DNA from 3 places in the Amedibacillus sp. YH-ame10 genome. Region 1 is predicted to be linked to each of the others. Evidence: predicted binding sites of a transcription regulator. Region 1 holds the regulator's gene; each other region holds the start of a gene.
What was found. The regulator Rex, encoded in region 1, represses fermentation and respiration genes when NADH is low (regulators of the CRP and FNR family bind a similar motif). The targets are predictions, from matches to a motif close to GTGAANNNNTTCAC.

Region 1 (6,197 bases):
CTCCTACTATACCCACGCTGGAGGGTCTATGCAGAGGATTGGATATTTCATTAAGTGATTTCTTTTACGAACCAGGCAACAATGATGATATGGAAAAAGAAACACAATTCTTGATTGGTAATTGGAAAATGCTAACAAGAGAACAAAAAACAATTATACTAGATGTCATCAAAATGTTATTAGAAGCTTAAAGACTGTTCGCAGTCTTTTTCTTATACTTGAGAGAGGAGTTGTTGTATCGTTTCCTGATTACATTGTGCTATTGTTAGGATATCTCTTGGTTGAGGCGAATTAGAAAGCACATATTCCATCCAAGCAGTACTTAACCATCGATCAAACTTATATCCACATTCTTTAAATACTCCAATTGTTTGAAAGCCAAGTTTTTCATGTAAGGAAATGCTTGCGTCATTAGGAATTGTAATACAAGAATAAGCGATATGATAGTTTTGTAGTTTAAGTAATGCTAGAAGTACCTTCATTAAGGATGATCCAATTTGTTGACGTACAACATTAGGATGCACATAAACACTTAACTCTACATCCCATTGATACGCTTCTCTTTCACGAAAACTACTTGCATATGCATAAGCGACAACCTCACCATCCAGTTCACATACCAAAAATGGATATTTGTTTTGTATGATTGTAAGTTTTTCTTCCCATTCTTTTTCATTCATTGCTTCATAGGCAAAAGTAGCAACACTGTTGTTTACATAATACTCATAGATTGTACAAATCGTTGGTATATCGCGTGAAGTCGCGAATCGTATTTTTTTCATAGTCTCTCCTAGTAGAAAGCCATGAGGTCATCATGGCTTTTTCTTAAAATATTAGGTTTCTTGGTGTACGTGGGAATGGTTCTACATCACGAATGTTTTGCATACCCGTCATATACATTAACAAACGATCAAATCCTAGTCCAAATCCTGCATGTTTACATCCACCATAACGACGAAGATCCATATACCACTGCAATCCTTCTTTCGCCATTCCAAGTTCATCCATACGTTTCTCTAATACATCATAACGTTCTTCACGCTGTGATCCCCCTACTAACTCACCAACTCCTGGCACAAGTAGATCACAAGCAGCTACAGTCTTGTTATCATCGTTTACACGCATATAGAACGCTTTGATATCTTTTGGATAATCCGTTAAGAAGACAGGACCATTTACAATCTGTTCACAGATATAACGTTCATGTTCACTGTTCAAATCCATTCCCCACTCTACTTTATTTTCAAATTTCACATCTGCTTTTGATAACAGTTCAATTGCTTCTGTATAAGGCATACGTTTGAATTCACTGTTGCGTACACTCTTGATACGATCGATGCATCCTTTATCAATCATGGTATTGAAGAAGTTCATTTCCTCTGGTGCATTTTCTAACACATAGTCAATGCAATATTTCACCATATCTTCGATTAAGTTCATATCGTCATCTAAATCTGCAAATGCAATTTCTGGTTCAATCATCCAAAACTCTGACGCATGACGTGAAGTATTTGAGTTTTCAGCACGGAACGCTGGACCAAACGTATACACATCACGGAAAGCCATCGCAAACGCTTCTACATGCAATTGACCAGTAACGGTAAGGAACGCTTCTTTCCCAAAGAAATCATCTTCATAGTTTTGGTTATCAATGGTAGTTGCTCGAAACATCTCGCCAGCACCTTCTCCATCATTTCCAGTAATGATTGGAGTTTGCACATATACAAATCCTTGATCTTGGAAGAATTCATGGATTGCCATAGATAACACAGAACGTAAACGGAAGATTGCATAAAAACTATTTGCACGAGGACGTAAATGTGGTATCTCACGCATGTACTCAAAACTATGACGCTTTTTCTGTAATGGATAATCACGATCACAATCACCTTCTAAAGTAGCTTCCGTAAGGATAATTTCAAAAGGTTGTTTCCCTTCTGGTGTCAATTTTATTTTACCAGTGATACTGATTGCTGCCCCTGTAGGATACTTTTCTACATCTTCAAAGTTTTTAAGTTCTTGCATATACACCAATTGGGCATTGCGGAAATACGTACCATCATTTAATTCAATAAACCCTAATTTTCCACTGCAACGATTGGTACGAATCCACCCTTGCAACTGCACATATTCTAATGAGTCTAGTTCTACATGAGAGCCACTCATCACAATTTCATAGAGCTCTCTAATTGTCATAAATTCAAACATTTTTCTTTCCTCCTATGTTCTGTAACAACAAAAAAACGTTCCTAACATTCAGGAACGTATCTTTACGCGGTGCCATCCTGATTCCTATCAAATACATGATAGACATCTTGATTTGGATATAACGTAATCCTTACGAAGCCGTCTACTATGATTTCTCCGGCTTAACTCCACAGCTGTTCGCTTGATAGATTTATATGTACCATCTTTCACCCTCATGGCTCGCTTCTACACTTGACCTATCACGGTCTGTTTCATCGTTCTGTATTCAAGCTGTTTGTTTCAAATACCAACTCTTGTATAGATGATACCACATCTACACTCTTTAATACAACCCCTTTTGGAATTTGTATATGTTCATGCGTAAAATCAACCAAACCTGTAATTCCACAGGCAATCAATCGATCTACTGTTTGTTGAATATTTTCAGATATTGCCAGAATTGCTATTCGGCATCCTTCTGGTACTAACTCATCTAAATCTTTAATATCGTATACTGGAATACCGAAACGTACTCCTTGACGATCTGGGTTCACATCAAATGCGCAAGCTATTTCACCTACAACATAATCCCATTTATTATACTTCATTAAGGCACGCCCCATATTACCGGCTCCTACAAGTATGATTTTTTCATCAAAGTCCATACCTAACTGCTGGTTAAAGATTTCAATCAATCGATTTACATCATAACCATAGCCCTGTTTCCCAAGATTTCCTAAAAAAGAAAAATCTCTACGAATGGTGGTCGGTTCAATATTGACGACACTAGCAAGTTCCTTTGACATGATTCTTTCTACTCCAGAACTCTTTAATTTACGTAATGCTTTTAAGTATACAGGGTAGCGCTGCAAGGTTGCACGCGGTACATTTTTCTCTGACATTATAATCACCCACAAGCTAGTATACCACATTTTTTTACATTTGTGAATATTTTATCTTTCTTAACTAGCGTAATATTTTTCATATCTTTTTATGCAAAGAATTCAATCCTATTATATATACATTTTCAATAAATTATACTTCTTCTACATATCGAGTCCAAGTATTTCTTCCTCTTTCTTTTGAGCGATACATAGCCTTATCTGCCAATCTTAAAACTTCATGCGTATCAGCTATAGTCTGTCTATCACAATTTGCATAGCCAATGGATAACGTAATTTGTTGACTACACTTTGATTGCTTATGTTCCATATTTTGTGCAGCTAAATCACTTCGTACCGCATGAATGAACTTCTCGATTTCTTCGTTGCTTTGATCCTTACAGAAACATGCAAATTCATCTCCACCATAACGACAAGGGATAATACCATCATGACTGTAACGATTCAAAGTATCTCCGACCATACGTAATGTAAGATCGCCATGAATGTGTCCATACGAGTCGTTATATTCTTTAAAGTAATCAATATCCATCATAATAATTCCTAAAGAATGAATCGTGTCATCTTTTTCTTCCATAAGTTGATTGAAATAACGACGATTATAAATATTGGTTAAATCATCAATATGAACTTCATCTACCAAGCGCCTATTTTCTTTCAACGTAGTTTCATGTTTTAAAATTATCTCTTGAAGATGTATTCTAGCCTTCATTCCATTCACACGAACATCATCTTCCATAACTGAAATCTTGCGCATTGTATGATAATAAGATTGATAACTTTCTTGAAGTTCTACATCATCTGAAAATGACTCCGCATAAAAAACACGTAAGTCTACAAGACGGCTGATGAAAGATATCTCATTCATCGTACCATATTCATCCAATATATCTAAATAGCGTTTCGCATATTCTTTTTCTTTAAGTTTTACAAGGGCACTCGTAATATGTAGCAAAAACATAATAATAATATAACGATCATCTACTCCATAATAATCTCGTTCTATAATTTCTTCAGCAATTTCTTTCGTTTTCTCTTTATTCCCTTGAAATGCTGCCTCTAAAAGACGTCCTGTACGACAACAAAACGTATGAAAACTAGTATCCCCCATACGGGCTATTTCACTATCTTCACAAATTGTTAAATACGCATCCATTTCATTTAACTGGTCCATATAACCGCTTACTTCTGCTAGATTATACAGAACGATTGTCAATAAACGAGCATCTTTAAACTGACCTTCTAACATCGCTTGATATGCATTTTCATAATATTTTACAGCTTCATCATATTGTTTATGTCCTTGAAACATATCCGCAATATTATTCCAAGCATTACATCTTTGGTATGCATCTTTTAATTCCTCTGCCAACGCAATTGATTCCAAATAGAATTGAAGAGCATTTTGTTCATCGTTGATCAAATGATAATAAAAACCTAGTAAATGACAGACCTTCATATAAAGCGCAGGATATAGCGTTTTTGAACAAAGTTGTTTCGCATCGTATAAATACTGTCCACTTAACATCGCATCGTTTTGAGCAAGATAGTAGTCGCCTAAATACGTATAAGCAAATGCTGTAGCATATCCATAGGAGTGTTGTTTGCTTAGATCTAACAACTCTAGACAACAAGCCTTCTCTTTTTCTAGATCCGTAAAACGAACGTTTAACACGGTATTGATGAGTTCGTTCATATGCTGAAGTAAATTGCTCATGACTTGTGACACCTCCTATCTCCAATTTATATTTCATTTGTGTTTTTCGTGCTTATATTATACCACACGATTATGTGATAAATCTTTATTAAATATGTATTTTTCATATCTTCAAATCCAAAAGACGAAAAAACCCCCATATATCATGAGAGTTTATGCATACTGTTTTAAATCAAGACTTGGATCTGCAGTGCAATCAAAGTCACCACGAACACCATGTTGATAAGCAATATAACCAGCAACTGCAATCATCGCTGCATTATCTGTACAACAAGAAAGTGGAGGAATTACAAACTTGATATCTGGATATTCCTTGGCCAAATCTTGTTCTACTTTTTCACGTAAACGGGAATTAGCCGCAACTCCCCCTGCTAACACCATTTGTGTTGGATGATACCTATCAAGAGCTTTGCGAGCTCTTAACAACAATGCATCCAGTGCAGTTTCTTGATAAGATGCTGCTAAGTCAGCGGGTTCAAAGGTTTCACCTTTGCGCTTGCAACGATCGATAAATTGTAGAACACTACTCTTTAATCCACTAAATGAGAAATCTAATTCGTTTTCAGTCTTTGGTTTTGCAAGAGCATAGATTGGCTTACCTTCTTTCGCAAGTTTATCCACATAAACTCCACCAGGGTAAGGAAGTCCTAATACACGTCCAACTTTATCTCCAGCCTCACCAATCGCATCATCCTGTGTTGTACCCAAGATTTCAAAGTCCCATTCATTTTTCATATAAACAAGTTCTGTGTGTCCACCAGATACAACAAGTGCCATTAATGGAAATGTCAAATCCGTAATCAGACGATTTGCGTAAATATGTCCCGCTATATGATGAACTGGAACAAGCGGCTTATGAAACGCCCATGCCAGTGTCTTTGCAGCCTGTACACCAATATGAAGACATCCAACCAAACCAGGTCCTTGCGTTACCGCAATCGCTTCTATATCGTCCATAGTAACATTTGCTTTTTGTAATGCCTCTTCGATCACCATAGATATATTTTCTACATGTATTCTACTCGCAACCTCAGGAATGACTCCACCAAATTCTTTATGTACATCAATTTGAGTCGCTACAATGTTGGAGACAATTTCTTTTCCATTTGAAACAATCGCAACTGCTGTTTCATCACAGCTAGATTCAATTGCCATAATCAATGTTTGTTTCATTCAAGTCCACCTCCTAACGCTTTACACATCACAATGGCATCTTCACCATTATCACTATAATAACCTTTCCTAATATTCATTTCAAAGAAATCAAAAGACTCATATAAATTACGTGCTTTTTGATTACTTACACGTACCTCTAACATGATGGTCTCACATCCTGCCTTACTTGCAAGAGTTATCATCTGTTCCATCATTTCTTTCGCATATCCCTTTTT
Region 2 (6,197 bases), on a different contig from region 1:
GATTATCAAAACTACCAGAAAACCTATTAAAAGTGAAAGAGCAATTCGATGAAAAAGCTGAGAAAATTGCAGCTGTACATTATGATGCACCTATTCAATATTGGGTTGGTGGTACTGAAATGTGGGGAGAAACATACTTATTCTCCATGTGTATCTTAGAAGAAATGCAATGGATTAAAACAAAAGCAGTCACAAGTGCTGAATTCTTCCATGGTACTTTAGAATTGATTGAAAAAGGTATTAGCGTCTTCTTAATCAAAGGAGAAGGAAAAGGAAGAGCATTAGATGAACGTGCACAAAAATTCTTAGAGAGCCATACGGATAAACTAGTGGTTATTGATACTGCAGAATATGCACTTGATGATATGCCAAAAGAGTTCCGTTGGATTGTAGCTCCTCTTGTTTGTTCAACATGTTTAGTGGATCGTTTAGCGGCTCATTTAGAAGCACATACAGGTCATAATTTAGATTATCGTAGATACTATCGTCAATTTGATTATTAGAAGCAAGAAAGTTCTGAGTAAAATCAGGACTTTTTCTATTGACATTACTTTTCTAACTGTATATACTGTTATTGTAGAACAATAACAGTTAGAGACCGAGGTGAGTTCATGCAAATAAATCAGAAATCAGACGTAGCACTGTATCAACAAATCGCGGAAGCATTTAAAGCACAAATTTTAAGTGGTGAACTTAAGAGTGGAGATTATCTTCCTAGTGTTCGATCCCTTGCGGCCGATTTGAAATTGAGTGTCGTAACTACCTTAAAAGCATATGAACAATTGACACAAGAAGGGTTGATTAGTTCGAAAGCAGGAAAAGGCTACTATGTGAATGAACAAGACGAAGAAATGATACGTGAACAACATATTCGCATTGTAGAGGAGAATTTACAAAAAGCGCTTGATGCGGCAAAAATAGCAAACGTAAGCGATGAAGAAGTGATTATAATCTTGAAAACACTAATGGAGGTATAGATATGCAAAGCGCAATTGAACTAAAAAATGTAACAAAGAAGTATAAAGAATTCTCAATCAACGAATTATCTTTATCTATTCCAAAAGGTTTAGCAACTGTATTTATTGGAAACAACGGAGCAGGAAAAACAACGCTTCTGAAGATTATGAGCCAACTCATCACATGTGATGGGGAAGTATTTCATGATGGTGCCATGGTAGAAGAAGATGATGATAGCTTTAAGGAATCGATGGTTTATGTACCTGATTCTTGTTGTTTTCCAAGCTTTATGGATATTAAAAAAGTATGTGAACTTATGAAATTGGGGTTTCATGCATTCGATGAGTCAAAGTTTATAAAACTTTGTAATGAGTTTGAACTAATTCAAGAAAACAAACTACAATCAAAGAAAATTAAAGAAATGTCAACAGGGAATCAAATGAAATTGATGTTGTGTGCAATGTTGGCGAGAAAAGGGAAATATTTGTTGTTGGATGAGCCAGCCGCAAACTTAGACCCAGTTATGCAAGACTTATTACAAGAGAAGATGAGAGCGTATCTAATGGATGAAGAACATACCATTATTTATTCAACCCATAACATTGAACAAGTGAATAATGTTGCGGATTATGTTGTGTTTATGAAAGATGGATGCATCCTTGAACAAGGACTAATTGATGATGTATGTGGTCGCTATGTCATCGTACAAGGGAATAAGAAGGATCAAGATACACTGAAAAAGAGATATCTTCACATGCGCGAACATGGGGAATATGTGGAAGGGCTTATGTATAAAGAAGAAGCACAAGGTTTATCAAAAGAGATGGATATTACCATCATGAAACCTGATTTACGTGAACTATCGATCTTCTTATTAAAGAAGGAACCTTTATGTTCTCAATAATAAAAGAAGCATATAAGCTTTATCACATTACCTCTATCCCCAAACTTTTAAAAGTAGAATTTATGATTGAATTTACATGCACGTACCTCGTTGCGTATTATCTGTTGAGTAATCAAGCGCAAAATCTTATTCGTCTAACAAATGGAAATAGCGATAGTATCTTGTACTATATAATATATGAAATGTTCCCTCGAATAATTTTTCCAATCATTGTATATGTGGCAGTATTATTTTATACACAAAGTCATTTATCATCTTTCGTTACAAAGAATGAAAAAGAAATCATACTTTATAAGATGTTACCGAATAGTTTTCAAAAATTTCAATGGAATCTGGTTATAACATTTGTCATTACAACAATCTTGCTTTTTGGGGCAGCTACCTTAATGATTATATTAGGATATTCTAGAATTTCATTTTCTACTGCCTATGTGTATGGATCTATGCTTCCATTTAGTGCTGCATGGGTATACATGAATTTAAAAAAAGAAAAAACCACTACATTTTCAGGTGTAGTATATGTAGCATTCTTCTCTATAACTTTTATGTATGATTATATAGCAGGGGATGGAAACGTGCTTACAATAGAAATCATTTTATATGCTCTATGTTTCTTAGTGCTTTGCCTCATCATTACAATTTGGTGTGTAAAAAGAATACTTAAACTCATGAAAAGTAGGTGGTTAAATTGAAAAATACAATAAAACTATATTATATGTTATGTCCTTTTTCAGAACGACGAGTTACGTATCTGTGCTGTCTTTTTGGAATGGCGATGGGTGTAATGCTTTTGAGTGTGACCTCTTCTAATAAGGATGGAGCTACACTCTCTTTATTAGGATTTGCATATTGTTGTTACTTTTTATTCCTAGTTTTAATTAATGACTTCCGAGTCTTTAGTGATCGTAAGAGAACGAGTCTTTCTTTGCTCATGCATCAATTTCCCAAACAATACAACATCTATAAAAAAGGTGTGATTGCCTATGTAGGTGTGACTTCTGCCATTTATATAACGATACAACTTGTATTGTTTGGGATTTTTGCACTCTTCGTGCCAATGGATTCACGAATCATAGTATTGTGTATTTGGGCGAGTACATTAACAGGATTATATGGAATCCTAGTAGTTTTTGCGCAAATAAGCGCGAAAAAGGTGCTTGGATGTATTCTAACAGGAATTTATATTTGTATATTTATTGCATGTATTGTTCGTGGAGAACTACCACTAGATTTTCTATCTTTCTATCAACCAACGAGTTTATTTCTTTTGATTCCCATTATGTTTGTAGTTCTACCAATCTTCTCTATATATGGAAAGTACTGTTATCGAACAAGACATGAATTAAATGAAAAAATGCGATTCAAAAGATTACATTAAGAAGGAGGTCATGATATGAAGCAATTTACGATGAAAACGTATCAAACATTATTTGTACTAAGAGGGATATTTATAATTCTTTTGTTAATAGCGTTTATCCTTTTAGTCTCATGGAAACCTTTGTCTAACTGGCTTGAATTGTTGATTCTTGGTATTTATATAGTATTTAATGGTTTCTTATTGAAGGCTCTTTGTCGAGATATGCGCGCATGTCGTGTTAGTAAGGGAAACATACTCAAAAAACCACCAATAAAGCTTGAAACGATTGCATTATGTATGTCCATTCTTGGTTTACTATATGTAATTAATACGATCGCTGAAAGAACATATGACATTATGGATTTGATTCTTATCATTCTACTTTCTAATACCTCACTTATTTATCATGATTATGTAATGATTATCGTAGAAGATAACCAACTTTATTTCAGAAAATGTTGGATACCTTATAGTGAACTTCGTGAGATTGAGTGTGATTGTAGTGTAAAAAATAGAGTGACGGTATATGTGAGGGGAAAAAAGACAATAAGTCAAAGATTAAAAAAGGAAGATTTTGAACAGTTTAAAGAAAGTTTGTGCGCTGTAGGTCATAAGGATAAGTTTGGAAAAGTGTAAATGCACTTTTCTTTTTTTTGTATAATTTGTATGAGATACGAACGTTTCTAAACGCGCATTTTATGGTGGAAATATGCCGGATTTGCTGTCATTTTCAACTTTTGTAAAGAAATTGTGATTATTTTCGCAAAATCACAAAAATCCTTTTACAGAAAAAGGCAGATAGTGGTATAATAAATGCGCTAGCATAAGGAGGATTTTATAATGGCAAAAAGAACTGTAAAAGATTTAGATGTTGCAGGAAAACGTGTTATCGTACGCTGTGACTTCAACGTTCCTAGAAAAGATGGGAAAATCACTAATGACAACCGTATCATTCAAGCATTACCTACAATCAAATACTTAGTAGAAAATAATGCGAAAGTCATTTTGATGTCTCACTTAGGAAAAGTTAAAACTGAAGAAGACAAAGCGAAAAATGATTTGCACTGTGTAGCTGATCGTTTAAGCGAATTAGTAGATACTAAGGTAACATTCGTTTCTGTTACTCGTGGAAAAGAATTAGAAGATGCTGTAGCTGCATTAAACGATGGAGAAATCGTTGTTATGCAGAACACTCGTTATGAAGCTGGAGAAAGCAAAAATGATGCTGAACTTGCTAAATACTGGGCTATTCTTGGAGATATGTTCGTAGAAGACGCTTTCGGAAGTGTACACCGTGCACATGCTTCTACTGCAGGAATTCCTTCTATTTTACCTAATGCATTAGGTTTCTTAGTGGAAAAAGAAGTTAAAATGTTAGGAGCTGCTGTTGATACACCTGTTCGTCCATTTGTGGCAATCATCGGTGGAGCAAAAGTTTCTGATAAAATCGCTGTTGTAGACAACTTGTTGAAAAAAGCTGATAAAGTATTGATCGGTGGAGGAATGGCTTATACATTCTTAAAAGCACAAGGTCTTAGCGTTGGAAAGTCTCTTGTTGAAGAAGACAAGGTTGAACTTGCAAAAGAATACTTAGAAAAAGCAAACGGAAAATTGATTTTACCAGTGGATCACATTTGTGCTGATGCATTTGCTGAAGATGCAAATACTGTAATTGCAGACAATGAAAGCATTCCTGCTGATTACATGGGATTAGACATTGGACCTAAATCTATCGAATTATATAAAGATGCTCTTGCTGGAGCAAAAACAGTTGTATGGAATGGACCTATGGGTGTATTCGAAATGAAACCTTTCGCAACTGGTACATTAGAAGTTTGTACAGCAATCTCACAGTTACCTGGTGCTACTACAGTAATCGGTGGTGGAGACTCTGCTGCTGCAGCTATCCAATTAGGATTCGCAGAAAAATTCTCTCACATCTCTACAGGTGGAGGGGCTTCTCTAGAATATATGGAAGGTAAAGAATTACCTGGTATCGCAGTAATCGCAGACAAATAAAAAATAGAAAACAGGAGAAAAATCATGAGAAAACCAATTATCATAGGAAACTGGAAAATGAATAAAACAATTGCTGAAGCAGTTGAATTTATCAAAGCAGTAGATCCTATTTGCCACGACAATGCTACATTCGGTGTAGGAACATCTTTCTTAGCATTAAACGAATCTATTAAAAACGCTAAAAACTTAGTAATCGCATCTGAAAACTGCCACTTCGAAGACAATGGAGCATTTACTGGTGAAGTAAGTGTACCAATGCTTCAAGAAATCGGTTTAAAATATTGTATCATTGGACACTCTGAACGTCGTGAAATGTTCGGGGATACTGATGAAACAGTAAACAAAAAAGCAAAACGCTTAATTGATGCAGATATTACTCCAATCCTTTGTATTGGTGAAACAGAAGCTCAATACGATGCTGGAGAAACTGAAAAAGTTATCCGTACACAGTTAACAGGAAGCTTAGCTGACCTTTGCCCTAAATGTGTGGCAAACATGGTAATTGCTTATGAACCAATCTGGGCAATCGGTACTGGTAAATCAGCTACAAAAGAAGATGCTCAAAAATGTTGTGCAATCGTACGTGACCAAGTTAAAGTTATGTATGGTGATGAAGCTGCTAACAGCGTTCGTGTACAATATGGTGGATCTGTTAAACCAGAAAACATCGTTGAATACATGGCATGTCCAGACATCGATGGTGCATTAATCGGTGGAGCTAGCTTAAAAGCTGATAGCTTTACAGATATCATCAACAAAACAAAATAATGTAACGAAGAGGCGAAAGAAATTCGCTTCTTTTTTTTGTTTCTATGCATTTGGAATTTTTACCGCAAAAAAGAAAAAGTTACGTTGTTAGAGCATATATACCATAAATCATGTAAATGCTATTCTTTTATATACGTATATGGTATAAAAATAGCAGGTGTTGAAAGCGCTTATAACACAGCATCAAAAAAT
Region 3 (6,197 bases), on a different contig from region 1:
AAGATAAAATATTACTATATATCGCTGCATAACAGAAAACCTCAAAACATCCTTTAAACAAGGCGTTATTTGAGGTTTTTTTGTCTTCTAGCTGTCAAAGATGGGAATATATCATATTTTTGAAAAAATTACTAAATATTACCAAATTTTTTTCATTTTTGTTTCGATTTCTATAAATATTCATACATTTTTAAAGAACTTCCGATTTTTTGTAGTGTTCATTATAATATTTATAAATTCTATATACGTTCATGATTATTAAAACAACACCCAAGGCAACAATCAATAATCCACCAAATATAGACTCTTTATTCATATAAGCCTTATGCGTAACAAACACACCTAATACAAGAATCATCGCAATCACACCAGCAAACAAAGCAACAAGTAAAAACCCAATAATCATCCTAATCCATAACGGTACCTTTTTATCTTTTGTAGCAAAGACTACCCCTTCTAGTAGTAATTCAAACACAAACTCCAACAGCATATCCACTAACCCCATCTCCTTTTTCACAATCATAACATAAAAAAGAAGGCATGCATATGTACGCATAACCTTCTATAGAATATAATTTCTTATTTATTCATCGCTTCTGCAATCGCAACAGCAACAGCAACACTAGCACCAACCATTGGGTTGTTACCCATACCGATTAATCCCATCATTTCTACGTGAGCAGGAACAGATGAAGAACCAGCAAACTGAGCATCAGAGTGCATACGTCCCATAGTATCTGTCATACCATAAGAAGCAGGACCAGCAGCCATGTTATCTGGGTGAAGTGTACGTCCTGTACCACCACCACTTGCTACAGAGAAATATTTTTTCCCTTGTTCGATACATTCTTTTTTGTATGTACCTGCAACTGGATGTTGGAAACGTGTAGGGTTTGTAGAGTTACCAGTAATAGAAACATCTACACCTTCGTGATGCATAACTGCAACACCTTCACGTACATCATCAGCTCCATAACAGTTAACAGCAGCTCTTTCTCCAGTAGAGTAAGAAGTTCTGTTTACTTCATGAAGTTCACCTGTGAAATAATCAAATTTAGTTTCTACATAAGTGAAACCATTGATACGAGAAATGATCTTTGCAGCATCTTTTCCCAAACCGTTCAAGATAACGCGTAATGGTTCTTTACGAGCCTTGTTAGCGTTACGAGCGATACCAATAGCACCTTCAGCAGCAGCGAAACTTTCGTGACCTGCTAAGAATGCGAAACATTTTGTATCATTGTCAAGTAACATAGCAGCTAAGTTACCATGACCAATACCAACTTTACGATCGTCAGCAACAGAACCAGGAATACAGAATGCCTGTAAACCTTCTCCTAAAGATTTTGCTACTTCGTAAGCAGTTTTGTCACCTTTTTTGATAGCGATAGCAGCACCTAAGATATAAGCCCAGCTAGCGTTTTCAAAACAGATTGGCTGAATTTCTTTTACAAGGTTATAAACATCTACACCTTTGTCATCACATAGTTTTTTTGCTTCTTCAATGGAAGAAATGCCATGTGCCTTTAAAACTTCATTGATTTTATCTATACGTCTTTCGTATCCTTCAAATAATGCCATGATTTTTCCTCCTCCTATTCGTGACGTGGGTCGATGTATTTAACAGCATCTGCATAGCGACCATACGTTTTCTTTGCGTTGTTTAAAGCGTCTTCAGCATTTGTACCTTTTTTAACAGCGTCCATGAATACACCCATATTTACATATTGGTAACCGATGATTTCATCGTTTGCATCAAGACCCATGCTTAAGATATAACCTTCTGCTAAATCAAGGTAACGAGGACCTTTTACTTTTGTTGAGTAAATAGTACCTACTTGAGAACGAGTTCCCTTACCTAAGTCTTCAAGACCAGCACCTACTGGAAGACCATTTTCAGAGAATGCAGATTGTGTACGACCATAAATGATCTGTAAGAACAATTCACGCATTGCAGTGTTAATAGCATCACATACAAGGTCAGTGTTTACTGCCTCTAGTAATGTTTTTCCAACAATTGCTTCACTAGCCATTGCTGCAGAGTGAGTCATACCAGAACATCCGATTGTTTCAATCAATGCTTCCTCGATAATCCCCTCTTTAACGTTTAATGTAAGTTTGCAGGCACCCTGCTGTGGAGCACACCATCCAATACCGTGTGTCAAACCAGAGATATCTTTGATTTCTCTTGAATGTACCCATTTTCCTTCTTCAGGAATAGGCGCACAACCATGGCTTGCACCACATTTTACAGTGCACATGTTTTCGACTTCTTTTGAATAAATCATGTCATTTCTCCTTTCCCGTAAAATCCATGATAGATTTACTGTTCGCTTTCTTCTTGGAAAGCTTTTTTGCGATTGCTTCGCGATGTTAATTTTTATAACATACTGCAAGAATACATAGAATTTTCTTATTTGTAAAATATTTCACAAAAAAAGTATCCTGCCCTATTATTTTAATTCTTTTCGTATAGTATGTCAATGAAAAGAGCGTGTTTATCCCTACAAAAACGAAGAATATAAAGGATTTTATAAGGATAGATGTTACGATATGAAAACATAATAATTCGCAAACCTCCCTATTCAAACAAAAAGAAAAGGTGGGAATCCACCTATCGCTACAATTAAACACTCGCTTCTTGTTTACAACTATACTTTTTACCATCCATACGACTTACTTCACAATTCCCTAACAAAACTTCATTTAGGTTCTCAAACTCATAGCCATGAAAGTAACAATAATAAGGAATACTAACTCCACCATGTGCTACTATCAGGATATTTTTTTCTTGTGCTTGCTCGATAATCGTATCAAGGAATGCTTCCACACGTTGATAAAAAGCAATACTATTTTCTGCCCCAGGAAATGGCGGTTCTTCACAAAGTTTCCAAAGCTTACTATAATCTAATCCATCACTGGAATGTCCTTCATACTCGCCAAAACTTCGCTCGCATAAACGTTCATCCACAACGATAGGAATATCCCAGTTCTCATTGATAATGGATGCTGTTTCTTTCGCCCTAGATAAGGGAGAAGCATAAATGAAATCCATCTGAACATCCGCAAGTTTTTCCTTAGCAATCAACGCTTGTTGTCTTCCTGTATCATTTAATTCTATATCCGTATGTCCTTGCATCTTTCCATGCAAGTTCCAATCGGTCTGTCCATGTCTTACAAAATATATACTCATAATGTCTCACTTACTTCCTTAATATACATTCCAACGTGTTTGCTTTGATGTGCATCACTCGCTGTCATGATCTTTACTCCTTGTTTTTTCAAAATATCCATGAACTCTTTATTCGTTCCCATATCTTCATGGTTATAACGATAATAAATTCCTGTGTTGCATTCCATATACACATCATGTTCTTTTGCTGCTTGTGCTAATCGCTCATACGTTGGTTTTAAATCATACGTAGGATCATAATGAAACAACTTCAATTGATCAGGATGTCCAATTTGTGTAAATAAATCACTACAAATCATATCTTCCATAATTTCATAATATCGTTTGTATATCGCATTTGTATCATATTTATCCCATAAGATTTCCCGGGAAAAAGAATTCATATCATAGAGTAACCCATCGATAGAATGAATACTTCCAATCAAAAAATCATATGGATATGCGTTTAATATTTCACGCAAAAATTCTTTATCCTCCGGAGCATAGCATACTTCTAAACCAAATTTCACTTCGATTGGTAAATCCATTTGTTTTACTTCTTCAATCAAATCGAAATAGGTTTGTAGTGGTTCTAATGTTTTCTTCTCAAACCATTCTTTTTGATAATGGGATGCTTCTTTTAATCTTGTATACAGTGGTTGGAATTCGATAAAACGATGCGTATGGTCAAGGATATGAATCGTATCCATACCTGCTTTTACTCCAGCATTCACAAATTCCATAACATAATCTACATGCAATGGCCCATTCTCTAAATGCATATGTCCATCTATCATACAATCACCTCTTTTGTTTTTACATTATACGCTAACAACAAAAGAGATTGCAAACAAAACAACCATTACTGTGCCATAAATCCTTCTGGTTTACGAGGCAACCCTAAAAGTGGATTATCCATATCCTCAAAATCTTCTACTATAGAGCCTTCAATATAAGGGTTCATTGTGCTTACTACAGCCCCCTCTTCAATCAATCCCGCAATCATCATATCTTTTAACATATCCATAAAAACCATAATATCTTTATAAGACGTTCTGATTCTACCTTCCCCATCTTGTAACATACTAATACGAATTTTGTTTTCAAATTGGCCATTTGCTACAGTTACTAACAAATCTCCAATTCTCTTTTGGTAACGCAAAAAACCTTCCATTGTCTTTTCTTCACAAGAAAACCCAAAGGAACGCAGACAACATAAAACATCATCATTTTTAATATTCATGATTTCCTCCATAAAAAGTTTTTCTTTATCATAGCATATGCAAATCCGTAGTACCTCATTCAAATATCTTCCCTAGTCGTATGTATCTACATTGCATTGTATGATGATATCTATCGCTTTTAACTATATCGCACTTATATCAAATTGACAATATCAAAAAAGCGCAAAATTCTTCATTCAAGTCTAAAACTACCTTGTCCATGATAAGTATCTATACTACACACAAACCGTTGTCCACACTGTTTACATGCAATCGTATGACATATTATATCAGATAGCCATTCACCTTCCTTATTGCGTACATCTTCTATAGCGCAAGTCGCATCTATCAAGATAAAATCACCTGTATTTATAAGTTCTTGTATTTCCTTTAGCGTATTCTCATAAGCACTTGGATTATAAAAACGCTTCTTCAAATTTATGCTATCACAGTGCGTACACATACCTCATCCTCATCTCTATATAGTTATGATGATTTCATTTCATCCTCAAATTTTAAAGCCAACAATTTTTTTATATCTTCAAAATGTTCACCACATGTTACACGATAATGAATCCATCCACCCTCGCTACAAGGATATTTATGATCAATATAATCCTGTGAATATGGCTGTAAACTATCATAAATAAACGCAAATTGTTCATTGGTTAATCTCATCATTACAGAAAAGGCTTCCTTTTCCGCAAAGACATGGCACATCAATTTCTTTTTCTTTCTATGTTCAATTGCCCAACCATAACTCTTTCCATAGGGAAACACTTGTTTTGATATCGTTTTATATTCTTTCTCAAGCCATGCATTTAATAGTGTAAAATACTCTCCACTTTTACCACAGTAATCTTCCATCTCTGTTAAGGTCGGTTTCTTTTCCTTATCTAACATTCTTTCATACATATCGATATCCTCCTTTTCTTTCATGCCTTTACTTGTGAAGCTCAATTCCCATTTCTATACGTATTTCATGACGTTCTATATCTTGATTAGAATAAGCATGTGTATCAAATCCAATGATTTTAAACCCATTTTTTTGATAACAATGAATTGCAGGAACATTACAGCTCTGTGTTTCTAAAATCACCATTCTCGCATTTTGATACTTTGCGATATCTAGTATATGCTCAATCAAAATAGAACCTATTCTCATCCCTCTATGACCTTCGGTTACAAGGATGTTACTAATTCGAAATCGTTGATTCCAAGCCTCCATACTTCCCTCAACAAACCCTACTAAGGTATCTTCTACAAATGCGCCATACAACACTGGCGCTTCCAACCAATCTGCTAGTAGTTCATCTTTAAAATTTCTTCTTTGATTTTTTTCAAATGCTTTATATACGAATTGAAAAGACATATCGTTTATCTTTAAATTATAATATCCCGAAGTCTCATATATAAATTCATATTCTTTATGTTTGTATTCTTTTTCATTTAATGGTCGTATTTCCATGATGTATCCCTTCTTCTTGAAAAGGTTATATCCTTACTATTGATTGTACCATAATATCTCTTCTACGTATAAAATTTTTATAAGATTTATCTTTTGTAAGAATAAGAATGTATAATAAAGGTATGAATAAGCACCGGAAAAGAAAAATAACTCATATATTAATTCCAATTGTATGCACAATGGTAGGTATTGCCTTATGCAGTATTGCATACTTATTTTTCTTTGCGCCTAAAGTATACTTTATAGAAAATCCGATTAAATTAGAAATCCATGATACGTATGAAAATAAACAATTTGTGTCTGACTTAAGAAATTTGAAATGGAACGATATAAA

Region 2: the regulator Rex is predicted to act here: its motif matches at 3,969-3,982, upstream of ACWG42_RS05905 (phosphoglycerate kinase).
Region 3: the regulator Rex is predicted to act here: its motif matches at 2,420-2,433, upstream of ACWG42_RS14270 (iron-sulfur cluster assembly scaffold protein).

The regions. Positions count from the first base shown of each region.
Region 1 is NZ_JBSPFA010000002.1:3,992-10,188, reverse strand. It holds gene ACWG42_RS01185 (helix-turn-helix domain-containing protein) at 1-191, shown strand, start outside; gene ACWG42_RS01180 (N-acetyltransferase family protein) at 213-782, opposite strand; gene asnS (asparagine--tRNA ligase) at 826-2,208, opposite strand; gene ACWG42_RS01170 (redox-sensing transcriptional repressor Rex) at 2,460-3,089, opposite strand; gene ACWG42_RS01165 (diguanylate cyclase domain-containing protein) at 3,223-4,806, opposite strand; gene tsaD (tRNA (adenosine(37)-N6)-threonylcarbamoyltransferase complex transferase subunit TsaD) at 4,960-5,979, opposite strand; gene rimI (ribosomal protein S18-alanine N-acetyltransferase) at 5,976-6,197, opposite strand, start outside.
Region 2 is NZ_JBSPFA010000010.1:84,174-90,370, forward strand. It holds gene ACWG42_RS05875 (SIS domain-containing protein) at 1-503, shown strand, start outside; gene ACWG42_RS05880 (GntR family transcriptional regulator) at 612-977, shown strand; gene ACWG42_RS05885 (ATP-binding cassette domain-containing protein) at 980-1,861, shown strand; gene ACWG42_RS05890 (hypothetical protein) at 1,849-2,553, shown strand; gene ACWG42_RS05895 (hypothetical protein) at 2,550-3,239, shown strand; gene ACWG42_RS05900 (hypothetical protein) at 3,255-3,854, shown strand; gene ACWG42_RS05905 (phosphoglycerate kinase) at 4,059-5,237, shown strand; gene tpiA (triose-phosphate isomerase) at 5,262-6,005, shown strand.
Region 3 is NZ_JBSPFA010000048.1:18-6,214, forward strand. It holds gene ACWG42_RS14260 (hypothetical protein) at 191-523, opposite strand; gene ACWG42_RS14265 (GGGtGRT protein) at 580-1,581, opposite strand; gene ACWG42_RS14270 (iron-sulfur cluster assembly scaffold protein) at 1,596-2,288, opposite strand; gene ACWG42_RS14275 (histidine phosphatase family protein) at 2,627-3,193, opposite strand; gene ACWG42_RS14280 (histidinol-phosphatase HisJ family protein) at 3,190-3,969, opposite strand; gene ACWG42_RS14285 (hypothetical protein) at 4,035-4,415, opposite strand; gene ACWG42_RS14290 (hypothetical protein) at 4,589-4,858, opposite strand; gene ACWG42_RS14295 (DUF3788 domain-containing protein) at 4,882-5,310, opposite strand; gene ACWG42_RS14300 (GNAT family N-acetyltransferase) at 5,339-5,863, opposite strand; gene ACWG42_RS14305 (polysaccharide deacetylase family protein) at 5,986-6,197, shown strand, end outside.